Regions from separate parts of the Variovorax sp. YR750 genome, predicted to be linked through region 1. Evidence: riboswitches for the same ligand, from Rfam matches in the RefSeq annotation. Region 1 holds a riboswitch; the other holds the start of a gene.
What was found. A riboswitch is a leader RNA that binds a small molecule or an ion and turns the genes downstream of it on or off. The one in region 1 is predicted to bind thiamine pyrophosphate.
Positions count from the first base shown of each region.

Region 2: another riboswitch for thiamine pyrophosphate. It lies ahead of thiC (phosphomethylpyrimidine synthase ThiC); the one in region 1 lies ahead of BMY35_RS02850 (purine-cytosine permease family protein).

Region 1 covers NZ_FOBJ01000001.1:625,275-631,732, reverse strand. The annotation lists gene BMY35_RS02860 (FAD-dependent oxidoreductase) at 1-1,038, opposite strand, end outside; gene thiD (bifunctional hydroxymethylpyrimidine kinase/phosphomethylpyrimidine kinase) at 1,074-1,934, shown strand; gene BMY35_RS02850 (purine-cytosine permease family protein) at 1,879-3,225, opposite strand; TPP riboswitch at 3,302-3,402, opposite strand; gene BMY35_RS02845 (adenylate/guanylate cyclase domain-containing protein) at 3,601-5,499, shown strand; gene BMY35_RS02840 (PDR/VanB family oxidoreductase) at 5,473-6,453, opposite strand; gene BMY35_RS02835 (aromatic ring-hydroxylating dioxygenase subunit alpha) at 6,450-6,458, opposite strand, start outside.
Region 2 covers NZ_FOBJ01000014.1:197,089-203,546, reverse strand. The annotation lists gene BMY35_RS26685 (helix-turn-helix transcriptional regulator) at 1-281, opposite strand, end outside; gene BMY35_RS26680 (hybrid sensor histidine kinase/response regulator) at 410-2,233, shown strand; gene BMY35_RS26675 (YchJ family protein) at 2,290-2,709, shown strand; TPP riboswitch at 2,750-2,855, shown strand; gene thiC (phosphomethylpyrimidine synthase ThiC) at 2,947-4,830, shown strand; gene BMY35_RS26655 (HAD family hydrolase) at 5,536-6,228, shown strand; gene BMY35_RS26650 (thioredoxin family protein) at 6,290-6,458, shown strand, end outside.

The DNA.
Region 1 (6,458 bases):
CGCCAGCAGCTCCATCGCGGCGTCGAGCATGGCGGGCGCGATCATGAAGCCGTGGCGGTAAAGGCCGTTGATCTGCATCACGCGCGGCTGCGGCTGGCGGATGGCAGGGAGGTTGTCGGGCAGCGTGGGCCGGCACTGCGTCGCGATCTCGACGATGCGCGCCTCGGCGAAGCCGCTGTGCACGGCATACGCGGCGCTCAGCAGTTCGAGCGTGGAGCGCACGCTGGCCGGCGACATGTCGTCCGACTCGATCTCGGTCGCGCCGATCACGAACAGGTTGCCGGGTTTCGGCGCGATGTAGAGCGGATAGCGCGGATGCACGAGACGGGTGGGGCGCTGCAGAGTAACCTCGGGCGCATGCACGCGGATCACCTCGCCGCGCACGCCTCGCAGCGAGTTCCACTGGGGCCTGGCGCCGAGGCCGCGGCAGTCGATCACCCAGTCGGGCTGGCCGGCCGTGCCGGGGGAGAAGTCGGATGGCGCCCGTGCCGATTGCCAATGCAGCGTGACGCGGGCATCCGCCTGCAGCGTGGCGAGCAGCGACGCCAGCAGTGCGCGGTTGTCGAGCTGCCCTTCGCCGGGAAGGAACAGGCCCTGCGCGAAGCGCTGGCCGAGCGAGGGCTCCAGCGCGGCAATCGCACGGGCGTCGATCGGTTGCATCGGTGCCAGCTCGGGCACCTGTGCACCGGTGTTCGCGAGCACGCGCGCGAGCCGCGTGGCCTCGGCGGCGTCCTGCCGGTGCCAGAGCACCAGCGTGCCTTCGCGCTGGAAGAACACCGGCTGCGCCAGCGATGCCAGCAGCTCGGGCCAGCGCGACAAGGCATGTTGTCCCATGCGCACCACCGACACCGGCGCCACGGCCGATTCGGCCAGCGGCGCGAGCATCGCGGCGGCCACGCGCGCGGCGGCGCCTTCGGCCTCCGGACTGCCGGCCTCGAACACGTCGACCTTGCCCCCGGCCTGCGCGAGCGTCAGCGCCATCAGCCGGCCCATGAGGCCCGCGCCGAGGACTGCGACGGAATCGAAAGGCAGGCTCATGCCGAGGCTCCTTCGCGTCGCCGATAATTTTCGGCATGACCCAAGGCAAGACCCAAGAGCCCACCCAGCGCTACGCACGCGTGCTTTCCATTGCCGGTTCCGACAGCGGCGGCGGCGCCGGCATCCAGGCCGATCTCAAGACCTTCGCGGCCCTGGGCTGCTACGGCATGACGGCCATCACCGCGCTGACCGCGCAGAACACGCTGGGCGTCTCGGGCATTCACGGGGTGCCGCCCGACTTCCTCAAGGCGCAGATCCAGGCCGTGGTGGAAGACATTGGTGTCGATGCCGTCAAGCTCGGCATGCTGCATGCGCCCGAGGTGGTCGAAGTGGTGGCCTGGGCCATCGACCGCTACCAGCTGAAGAACGTTGTGCTCGACCCCGTGATGGTCGCCACCAGCGGCGACCGCCTGATCGCGGCCGAGACGGTGCAGGTGCTGGTGCGCGAGCTGTTCCCGCGTGCCGTGGTCGTCACGCCCAATCTCGACGAGGCCGCCTTGCTGGTGGGCCATGCCATCGAAGGCATCGATGCGCTCGACGGCGCGGCCGACGAACTGCTCGGGCTCGGCGCGAAGGCCGTGCTGCTCAAGGGCGGCCATCTGCCAGGCAACGAGGTGGTCGACGTGCTGCTGCAGGCCGGCGGCGACCGCCGGCGCCTGGCTTCCGCGCGCATCGAAAGCCGCAACCTGCACGGCACGGGCTGCACGCTGTCGTCCGCCATCGCCGCGCACCTTGCACTGGGCGCGACGCTGCCCGATGCGGTCGAGCGGGCGCGCGCCTACATCCTCGGCGCGATGGCCGCGGGAGCGAACGTGAAGATCGGCGCGGGTCATGGCCCCCTCAACCACGGCTTTGCGCCAGTGCCGACGCACCGCCTTGCGCTGAAGGCCGGCTGAGCCACGCGAGCGCGAAGGTCGCGGCCAGCGTCGGCAGCGCGGAGCCGAACTGCGGCGCCCACTTCGCGAGCGCGTGGTAGGCCGCGATGCCCGCGATCCAGATCAGAGCCGCGCCGAAATCGACCTTGCGCCGTGTGCCTTGCGGCGACACCGCCTCGCCGCTGCCGAGCCGGCCGATGATCACGCCGTACAGCGGCACGAACACCGAACTCAGCAGCAGCAGGAAGGGCTCCAGCGTGTGCATCGGCAGCACCAGCGCCAGCGCGATGCACAGGGCGGCCAGCAGCAGGCCCCAGCGCTTCACGCTCCAGCGCGGCAGCAGGCTGTGCGTGGAGACAGAGCCCGAGTAGACGTCGCCATACGCGTTGTCGAGTTCGTCGATCAGGATCAGGCCCAGCGCCACGAGGCCACCCTGCGCCAGCAGCAGCGCGGTGACGAGGCCCGTGCCCGGCTCGGCCACGCTCACCACCATCACGCCCAGCGCGTAGCACCAGACGTTTGCCACTGCATAGCCGATCCAGGTACCGCCGAACGCGCCACCGAGCCCGCCCGTGCTGCGCCTGCCGTGCCGAGCGTAGTCGGCCACCAGCGGCAGCCACGACACCGGCATCGCGATCACCAGGTCGAGCGCGCTGAACATGCCCATCGTGCCGTCGCCCTGGCGTGTCCAGAAGGCATCCAGCCCCTTGGCCTGCAGCTGCGTCGCGAACTGCCACGTGAGCCAGAGCAGCGACAGCACCACCAGCGGCAGGCCGAAACGGCTCACGAAGCGCCGCACCAGCTTCACCATCGAGCCCGCGAGCAGCGCCAGCAGCACCGCGCCCCACAGCAGCGTGGTCAGCACGCCGCCCCAGAAGCTGCCCAGGGCCGGGCCCACGACCGTCTGGCCGATGGCCTGGGTGCCTTCGCGCATCACGACGAGTTCGAAAGTGGTCCAGCCCACCAGCTGAACGATGTTGAGCAGTACCGGCAGGCGCGCGAAGGCGCTGCCGTAGGTGGCATGCATGAGCCCCGCGCTCGCCAGTCCGCTCTGGCAGCCCAGCCGCGCGGTCCAGGCCAGCAGGCCGGCGCCGATGCAGGAGCCGAGCACGATGGCGATGGCGGCGTCGCGCGTGCCCACGGCAGGAACCAGGTAGGCGCCGATCTGCATCACGAGCAGGCCCACGCCGAGGCTGAACCAGAGCGAGGCATGGTCGTGCCAGCCGAATACACGCTGGGAAGCGGAAAGCGGAGTCAGCGCTTCGTTGGAGACGGCTGCGCTGTCGGCGCTGTCGTTGTTGTCATGTGCCATCCGTTTGCTCCAGTGCAAAAGGTTTGGCAGGTGGGCGAGGCCCCAGTGGCGCGGCTTTCACGCGAGAAGGCGTGAGAGGCCACCGGACCAGCTTCCCTGCGCGAGGATTACCTCAATCAGGTTCAAAGGGACTTTCTCAGCCGGTCGGCAAGCCGCCCAGCACCCCTAGCAAGTGCGCCCCGGGAACCCGCGGCGCGGGCCGAAGTTTACCGCTGCCGGGAAGCCGCAATGCCAGGCGTGCCTTTGCAGGGCAGGGAAAACCCGGGGGCGAGGAGGGGCGGGGCGAGAATCGTCGCGAGCAGAAGAACGACCAACAGAAGAAACGGGAGCGCATGCCGATAAGCGAGCAGGAAGAAAAATTGGAGAGGAACTTGCATGGCCGATGACGATTTCGAGGGCCCCCGCCTGCGCCGTTTCAGGGTCGACGTAGGCACCATCATCTGCGCCGTCGCGCTGGTGCAGTCGCTGCTGCTGGTGGCGTTCGGCTACTGGGCCGCCGAGAAGCTGGTGTCCAGGGTGGGCACCGCCGCGCACAAGATCAATCACGACCGCGTCGAGGACAACGTGCTCGCCTTCCTCGCCAAGACCGAGGGCGTGATCCGCTCGATCGCCGATTCGCCGAGCGTTCATGCGACGGGAGAAGACGGCGAGCAGACCGCGGAGATGCTCTGGACCATGCTCGAGCAGACCCCGGAGCTCGACAGCATCAACGTCGCCACCGACGACGGCCACGTGCTGATGGCCGTGCGCTACCCGGTCCCGGCCATCCGGCAGGTGCTGCGCGGTCCGGAGTTCAGCACCGAGACCTGGCAGTACAAGAGCTCGCCCGATCTCGACGGCGGCGATGCGAAGCAGCGCTTCGCAACGACGGCCATCTCCGCCTACCGCAGCGACTTCGACCCCGAGAAGCGCACCTGGTACCTGGAGGCCATGAAGGCCAAAGGCCCGGTGTGGACCGAGCCCTTCCTGATGAGCGATGCGCAGGAGCTCGCCATCGGCCATGCGCGGCCTTCAGGGCGTGTCGACGACGAAGGCCACAGGCGCGGGCTCGTGGTCGACGGCAACGTGTCGTTGGGGCACCTGTCGAGGCTGGTGCGAATCTTCGGCGCGTTGGGCAGCGGCGAAAGCGCCTTGCTGAGCTCGGACCATCATGTGGTCGCGCGCAGCGACCATCCCGAGCCGGTGCGCGAGCTGGAGTCTCCCGACACCGGTGTGCTCGGCGCCATCCACTCGCACATGCTGGCGACCAGCACCGCGGGCGGCGCCGACGACCTGGCCTTCTCCATCGAGCACGAAGGGCGCCGCTACCTCGTGCAGACCTCGCACATCCCGCATACCCGCTGGCAGCTCGTCAGCTGGGAGCCCGAAGAGCAGCTGCTCGGCGGCCTGCATCGCTCGGTGCTGTGGTCGCTGCTGCTGACGGTGAGCTTTCTCGGGCTGGCGCTGTTCATTTCGCTGCGACTGTCGAAGCTGGTGACCGGGCCCATCGAGAACCTCTCGCGCGTCGCGCGCCGCATCGGGCGGCTGGAGCTCGACAACCTGCCGATCGAACCCAGCCGTGTGCTGGAGATTCAGCACCTCAATCAGGCGCTGGACGAGTCGGCGCGCAGCCTCAAGGCCTTCAGCAAGTTCGTGCCGGTGGACATCATCCGGCAGCTCGTGGCCGAAGGGCACGCGCTGGGGCCCAGCGGATCACCGCGCCGCATCACCGCGATGTTCACCGACGTCGAGGGCTTCACCAGCATCTCGGAGTCGATGCCGGCCGACGTGCTCGTGAGGCAGCTGACCGAGTATTTCAGCCTCGCCGCCGGCATCTTCGCGCGGCACGGTGGCGTGATCGACAAGTTCATGGGCGACGGCATCATGGTGCTGTGGGGAGCGCCGACCGAGCTGGACGAGCCCGAATATCGGGCCTGCCTGGCGGCACTCGAACTGCATGCGGAGATGAATGCGCTCAACGACAAATGGCGCAGCGAAGGGCTGCCGGAGTTCCGTACGCGCGTCGGCATCCATACCGGCCATGTGATCGCGGGAGTGCTCGGGTCGAGCGACCGCCTCTCCTACACCGCCATCGGCGACGCGATCAATGCGGCCAGCCGCATCGAGGGTGCGAACAAAGAGCTGGGCACGCGTACGCTGATCTCGGAGGCCACCTTCGAAGGGCTGGGCGGCAGGCTCGCCACGCGCCGCATCGAGGAGCTTGCCGAGCTGCGCGGCCGGCAGACGCGGATGGTGCTCTACGAGCTGCTACAGGTCGAGCACCAGCCGGGGTGAGCGGGCCCGCGAGCAGCAGGGCAGGAACTGGTCGTTGGCGGCCTGCTCCTCGGGCGTGAGGTAGAGGTCGCGATGCTCGATTTCGCCTTCGAGCACGCGCGTGAGACAGGTGCCGCACACGCCCTGCGTGCAGGACACGGGGATGTCGATGCCCTCGGCCGCCAGCGCGTCCACGACGCTGAGCGAGGCCGGCACGCGCACCACGCGGCCGGAGCTGCGCAGTTCGACTTCGAACTCGCCTTGTTCGCCCGCTGCCGGCAGGGTGCCAGAGAAGTATTCGAAGTGCACCTGCGCGTCCGGCCATTGCAGTTCGCGTGCGGCGGCACGCACTGCCTCCAGGAAGCCCTGCGGGCCGCACACGTAGATGTGCCTGCCGGCCGCCGGGCGTCCGATGGTCGAAGCCAGATCAAGTCGCTGCGCGGACGGTCCGTCGTCATGGTGGAAGAACACCTTGTCCGCGAACGAGCTGGCTTCCAGCCGACGCCGGTAGGGTGCGCGCGCGGCGGTGCGGCTGCAGCAGTGCAATGCGAACCCCGCACCCAGCGCTGCGAGCCGCTGGGCCATCGACAGCAACGGCGTCACGCCGATACCGCCGGCCAGCAGCAGGCTGTGCACGGCGTCTTCGTGGAGCGGGAAGTGGTTGCGCGGCGGGCTGATGCTCAGCACAGAGCCTTCATGCACCGCGTCGTGCATCGCCAGCGAACCGCCGCGCGAGGCGGCATCGCGCAGCACGCCGATCTCGTAGTGCCCGTCCTGCGCGGGCAGGTTGCACAACGAGTATTGACGCACCAGCCCGCCCGGCAGGGCCACGTCGATGTGCGCGCCGGGTGCGAAGCCCGGCAGCCGGGCGCCATCCGCCGAGACCAGCCGGAAGCCGACCACGCCCTCGGCCTCCACCGTCTTGCTTGCCACCCGAACGGCGATGGACTGGCCCGCAGCCGCCACCGCGCTCATTCGCG
Region 2 (6,458 bases), on a different contig from region 1:
GTGGCGCGGCGGCGCGACTGCAGCACGAAGGTGATCGGGTCGTGGTGCTGGTGCCACCGCGCGTAGCTGTCGAGGTTGGCAGGGTCCATGTGCAGCGCCACGCGCGAGCCGAAGCTGCCGCTTGCGGCGTCCCACACGAACGAGGCGAACTGGTCCGCATGCAGCAGGTCGAGCAGCGCCCGGCCCAGGCGCTCGCGGATCTCGCGTTCGTCGCGGTCGTCTTCGGCCAGCAGCGCGAAAACGCCGCGCAGGGCCTGCTGTTCAGGAGCTGTGAGGTACATCGCGTGCTTTCTCGAAGGCGTTGTAACGCTAACGTTTAGCAAGCGCCGCGCCAAGAGTGGATGCCCGCGGGGCCCGCGCGAACGCCCTGCAAAGCGCGCAAAATCGGGCGCCGGTTACCTGTCCCTCCATGCAGCCGTCCTCCCCCAGCTCCCCCCGCGCGCCCTTTCCGGCGCCGCTGCTGCGGCGCCTGCGCGACTACTGGGTCGAGGCGCCAAACCCCAATCCGCTGGTCGACCAGAGCCTCGCACGGGCCTACCTGGACGACACCTACGACACGCCGCTCATGGCGGCCAGCGTCGCCGCCATCTTCTGGATCACCTTTCTCGTGCTCACGCACAACCTGGGCGCGCTGGCGTGGGGGCTGCTGGTGCACACCTCGCAGTGGCAACGGCATCGCTACCTGCGCCGCTTCGATCCCGCCGGCATCGACGCGGGCAACGCGGTAAGCATGCGCCGCCGGCTCGAAGTGCGCATGCTGGTGCCGGGGCTGATCTGGGGGCTGGCGCCGTGGCTCTTCTTTCCGCACGACAACCTCACGCTGATCCTGCTGATGTATTTCTTCATCAGCGGCGTCTCCGGCGTCGTCATCGCGGCGCTCGCGCAATGGTGGCTGGCCGCGCTGTGCTTCAGCGTGCCGATGTTCCTCGGCATGGCGCTGCGGCTGGTGGTGGAGCCGGGCAGCGTGACCATCCTCATGGGCTGCCTGGTGGTGTCGCAGATGTTCGCGGCGCTCTACTACGCGCGCAAGCAGAACCGGCTGATCGTGCGCTCCATCGAGCACGGCTTCGAGAACGCGCGGCTGGCCGATGCGCTCGCGCGCCAGCTCGACCACGTGGCCCAGCTCGCGGCGCAGCGCGCGCGTATCTTCGCGGCCGCCAACCACGACCTGCGCCAGCCGATGCATGCGCTGGCGATCTTCGTCGATGCGCTCAACACCCGCGACGCGCCGAACGCCGACAACCTGCGCTTCATGCGCGACAGCGTCGATGCGCTGCGCGGTTCGGTCGATGCCCTGCTCGACATCGCGCAGCTCGACGGCGGCGTGGCCCCGGTGCGGCTGGAGGCCGTGCAGCTCGATCCCGTCTTCGAGGCGCTGAACGGCCGCTTCGCCGCGCTGGCAGATGCCAAGGGCCTCGCGCTGCGCATCCGCCCGACCGAGTCCGTGGTGCGCGCCGACGCGCGCATGCTGGCGCGGCTTTTGGGCAACCTCGTGGACAACGCCATCAAGTACACGCCCGGGGGCACGGTCTTCGTCTTCGCGCGCCGGCTGCATCGTTCTGCCGATGGCCTGCCCGCATGGCGCATCGAGGTGCGCGACTCCGGCGTGGGCATCGAGGCGCGGCACCAGGCGCATGTGTTCGAGGAGTTCTTCCAGGTCGACAACCCGGGGCGCGACCGCAGCCGGGGCCTCGGGTTGGGCCTGTCGCTGGTGGCGAGCATGGCCCAGGCCATGGGCTCGCGCATCCAGGTACGTACCGCGCCGGGGCGCGGCAGCACCTTCTCGCTGGTGCTGGAGGAAGCGGCCGCGTCCGCCGGCGCGGCGGCGCAGCAGGACGGCGAAGCGGCGGCCGTACCCGTTGCGGGAGCGGCCCTGGCGCCGATCCGCATCCTCGTGCTCGATGACGAGGAGCCTGTGCGCGAAGCCATGCGCTCGCTGCTGACCGACTGGGGCCACGAGGTCGCGCTGGCCTCGAATCCGCGCGAGGCGCTGCAGCACGGCGGCGTGTTCGACCTGATGCTGAGCGACCTGCGGCTGGGCAGCGGCCTCTCGGGCCTGGCGGCGGCGCAGGCCCTGCAGGCCGTCGGCAAGGCGCGCAACGTGGTCATCCTCACCGGCGAGACCGCGCATGCGACGCGGACCGAGGTCGAGCGCGCGGGCTATGCGCTGATCTACAAGCCGGCCGACGCGCAGGCGCTGCAGGAGGCCATCTCCGCGAGCCGGTCTTCATAGCCTCGGGGCTTGCCCTGTCGGCAGCAGGTCCGCAAGGTGTTCCAATAGCGGTCTTCATGAGTTCCATCGATCCCCCTACCGGGCCTTGCCCCTGCGGCCGAACCGACCGCCGCGACAAGCCCGTGGCCTACGCCATGTGCTGCGGCCGCTATCTCGACGATTTCTCGAACACGCCCGCGCCGGATGCCGAATCGCTGATGCGTTCGCGCTATTCGGCCTTCGTGCTGGAGCGAGGCGAGTACCTGCTCGCCACCTGGCACGCGTCGAAACGTCCGGCTTCCATCGAGTTCGAGCCGGGCGTCAAGTGGCTGGGGCTCGACGTCCGCTCGCGCTCCGTGCTCGACGCGGACCATGCCGAAGTCGAGTTCGTCGCGCGCCAGCGCGGCCCTTCCGGCGCCGCCACGCGTCTGCACGAGCGCAGCCGCTTCGTGCGCGAGGACGGGCGCTGGTTCTACGTCGACGGCGACCTGCAGTAACAACCCCGGGTTGACGCGCCGGGCCGGGGCTCGCACAATCGGCCCCGCTCCGGGGTGCACGCATGTGGCGTGCTGAGATGGCAAAGCTGCCGACCCGCGAACTTGATCCGGGTCATACCGGCGTAAGAAGAGCTGCACTCCCTGACTCCGGTCCGTCACCCCCCCTTCCGTGACGGGCATCCCGAAGTCCACCGAGCGATTGCGGAGCACCCTTTCCCTCAACAAGGAGTGCCTCCGATGAATGCCCCCGACAAGTTCACCTCGCTGCTTTCGCTGACGCGCGAGCCCTTTCCCGCGTCGCACAAGTGCGTGATTCCGGGCAGCCGGCCCGATCTGTTCGTGCCCGTGCGAGACGTGCAGCTGACCAACGGCGAGACCGTGTCGCTCTATGACACCTCGGGCCCGTACACCGATCCGAAGGTCGAGATCGACGTGCGCCGCGGCCTGCCGGACGTGCGCGGCGCGTGGATCGCGGAGCGCAACGACACCGAGAGCTACGAGGGCCGCATGCACCATGCGCTGGACGACGGCGCGAAGAACGAAGACCGCGACGCCCAGCGCCTGGCCGAACTGCGCGCCGGTGCCTCGGCGCTGCAGCGCACGCCGCGCCGCGCGAAGTCGGGTGCCAACGTCACGCAGATGCACTACGCGCGCCGCGGCATCGTCACGCCCGAGATGGAATACGTGGCCCTGCGCGAGAACGGCAAGCGCGAGTGGATGGCCGAATACCTCGCCAACGAAGAGCGCGCGAAGCGCGTGGCGGGCAACCCGATGGGCGCGAGCATTCCGCGCATCATCACGCCCGAGTTCGTGCGCGACGAAGTGGCGCGCGGCCGCGCGATCATTCCGGCCAACATCAACCACCCCGAAGTCGAGCCGATGGCCATCGGTCGCAACTTCAAGGTGAAGATCAACGCCAACATCGGCAACTCGGCAGTCACCTCGAGCATCGAGGAAGAGGTCGAGAAGCTGGTGTGGGCCATCCGCTGGGGCGCGGACAACGTGATGGATCTTTCCACCGGCAAGAACATCCACACCACGCGCGACTGGATCGTGCGCAACAGCCCCGTGCCGATCGGCACCGTGCCCATCTATCAGGCGCTCGAGAAGGTGGGGGGCGTGGCCGAGGACCTCACCTGGGAGATCTACCGCGACACGCTCATCGAGCAGGCTGAGCAGGGCGTCGACTACTTCACCATCCACGCCGGCCTGCGCCTGCCGTTCATCCACCTCACGGCCGACCGCATGACGGGCATCGTGTCGCGCGGCGGCTCGATCATGGCCAAGTGGTGCATCGCGCACCACAAGGAGAGCTTCCTCTACACGCACTTCGAGGACATCTGCGACATCATGAAGGCCTACGACGTGAGCTTCTCGCTCGGCGACGGCCTGCGCCCCGGCTCGGGCGCCGATGCCAACGACGAAGCCCAGTTCGCCGAACTGCGCACGCTGGGCGAACTCACGCAGATCGCATGGAAGCACGACGTGCAGACCATGATCGAAGGGCCGGGCCATGTGCCGATGCACATGATCCAGTCGAACATGGACGAGCAGCTCAAGCACTGCCACGAGGCGCCGTTCTACACGCTCGGGCCGCTGACCATCGACATCGCGCCGGGCTACGACCACATCGCCAGTGCGATCGGCGCGGCGATGATCGGTTGGGCGGGGACTGCGATGCTCTGCTACGTGACGCCGAAGGAGCACCTGGGGCTGCCTGATCGGGACGATGTGAAGCAGGGGATCATTGCGTACAAGATCGCGGCGCATGCTGCGGATGTGGCGAAGGGGCATCCGGGGGCTCGGTCGCGGGATGATGCGCTGAGCAAGGCGCGGTTCGAGTTTCGTTGGCAGGACCAGTTCAACCTGGGGCTTGACCCCGACACTGCGCGGGAATTCCACGATGAGACCTTGCCAAAGGATTCGAGCAAGGTGGCGCACTTCTGTTCGATGTGCGGGCCCAAGTTCTGCTCGATGAAGATTACTCAGGAAGTGCGGGAGTACGCGGCGAAGAAGGGCGTGGCCGAGACTGCCGCCGTGGCGGAGGGCATGGAAGAGAAATCGAAGGAGTTCATGGCGGGCGGGGGCGAGATGTATATCCCCATCCGGGCCGTGTCTTGAGATTGCTTTTCGGGGCCGGGACTCGCCCCGGCGGGCGACCTACTTTTCTTTGCTTCGCCAAAGAAAAGTAGGCAAAAGAAAGGCGACCCCACTGTCTGCGACCCCTTCGCTGTGCGAAGGGGCAACCTGCGGTGCTCGCGTTTCGCGGGGTCTCGCAGAACTCGCTTCGCTCAAACAGCTGCGATCCCTGATCCGCGAAACGCTGCGCTCCTCGGCGCAGCCAGAGGGGAGGGGAGATGTGCGGGCCTTTGCTTCGCTCGGCCCCCAAGGCACAGCAAACGCTTCGCGCTTGCTGTGCTTGGAACGAGGCATTGGGGTGAGTGAAGTTGTCGCGATTGGCTTGAGATTCCGGGCCAAGCGAAGCGAAGGCCAATCCAGGCTGTTCAGAAGGCCGAGCGCAGCGATGGCCTGCTCGGTCTCCAACTCCCTTCTGGCTGCGCCGAGGAGCGCAGACGTAGGAGGGACAAGGGCCGCAGCTGTTTGAGCGAAGCGAGTTCTGCGGACCCCCTCCTACGTCGAGCACCGCAGGTTGCCCGTAGCGAAGCGAAGGGACGCAGACAGTAGGGTCGCCTTTCTTTTGCCTACTTTTCTTTGGCGAAGCAAAGAAAAGTAGGTCGGCCGCCGGGCCGAGACCCGGCCCCGGACCAGCAATTCCAAAGCCGGTTGCTACCATCAAGGCAATCCGAAAGTCAGGCCCCAATCCCAATGACCCCCTTCCCCTTCTCCGCAGTCCTCTTCGACTGCGACGGCGTCCTGGTCGACTCCGAACCCATCACCAACCGAGTCCTCGCCGAAATGCTCGGCGAACTAGGCTGGCAAATCACCACGGAAGAATCCATGAACACCTTCACAGGCAAAGCCGTGAAGGACGAAGCCGCCCTGATCGAATCGAAGACAGGCTTCAAGATCACCGACGACTGGCTCAAGACCTTCCGTGCCCGCCGCAACGAGGCACTGGAGCGCGACCTCACGGCCATCCCCCATGCCCCTGCCGCGATCCGCGAGATCCACTCCAGGCTCAAGGGCCGCATCGCCTGCGCATCGGGTGCCGATCGCCACAAGGTCGAGCTGCAGCTCGCCAAGGTCGGCCTGCTCGACTGTTTCCGGGGCCGCATCTTCAGCGGCCACGAGATGCCGCGCTCCAAGCCGCATCCCGACGTGTACCTCGCCGCAGCCGAAGCGCTGGGCGTCGACCCCAGGCGCTGCGCCATCGTGGAAGACACGGTCACCGGCGCGATGGCCGGCGTGGCCGCGGGCGCGACGGTGTTCGGCTACAGCACGGGCGAGTCGGGCCACAGCGGCACCGGCCCGTTGCTGAGCGTGGGCGCGGTGAAGGTGTTCAGCGACATGGCCGAACTCCCGGCGCTGCTTTCGGGCTACGGGCTGCAGGCGGCCTGAGTTTCTGTTGGAATGCGAGGGAGCACAGCCCACTCCCCAGCCGCAGGAAGCAAGCACCCCCATGACCTCCGAATACAAAACCGAGCAACCCGAGCGCAGCGAGATCGACGCGCTCTCCGGTCCCGCCGTCGTCGAGTTCGGCACCAACTGGTGCGGCATCTGCAAGGCCGCGCAGCCGAACATCACCGAGGCCTTCGCGAAGTATCCGAACGTGCGCCGAATCAAGGTGG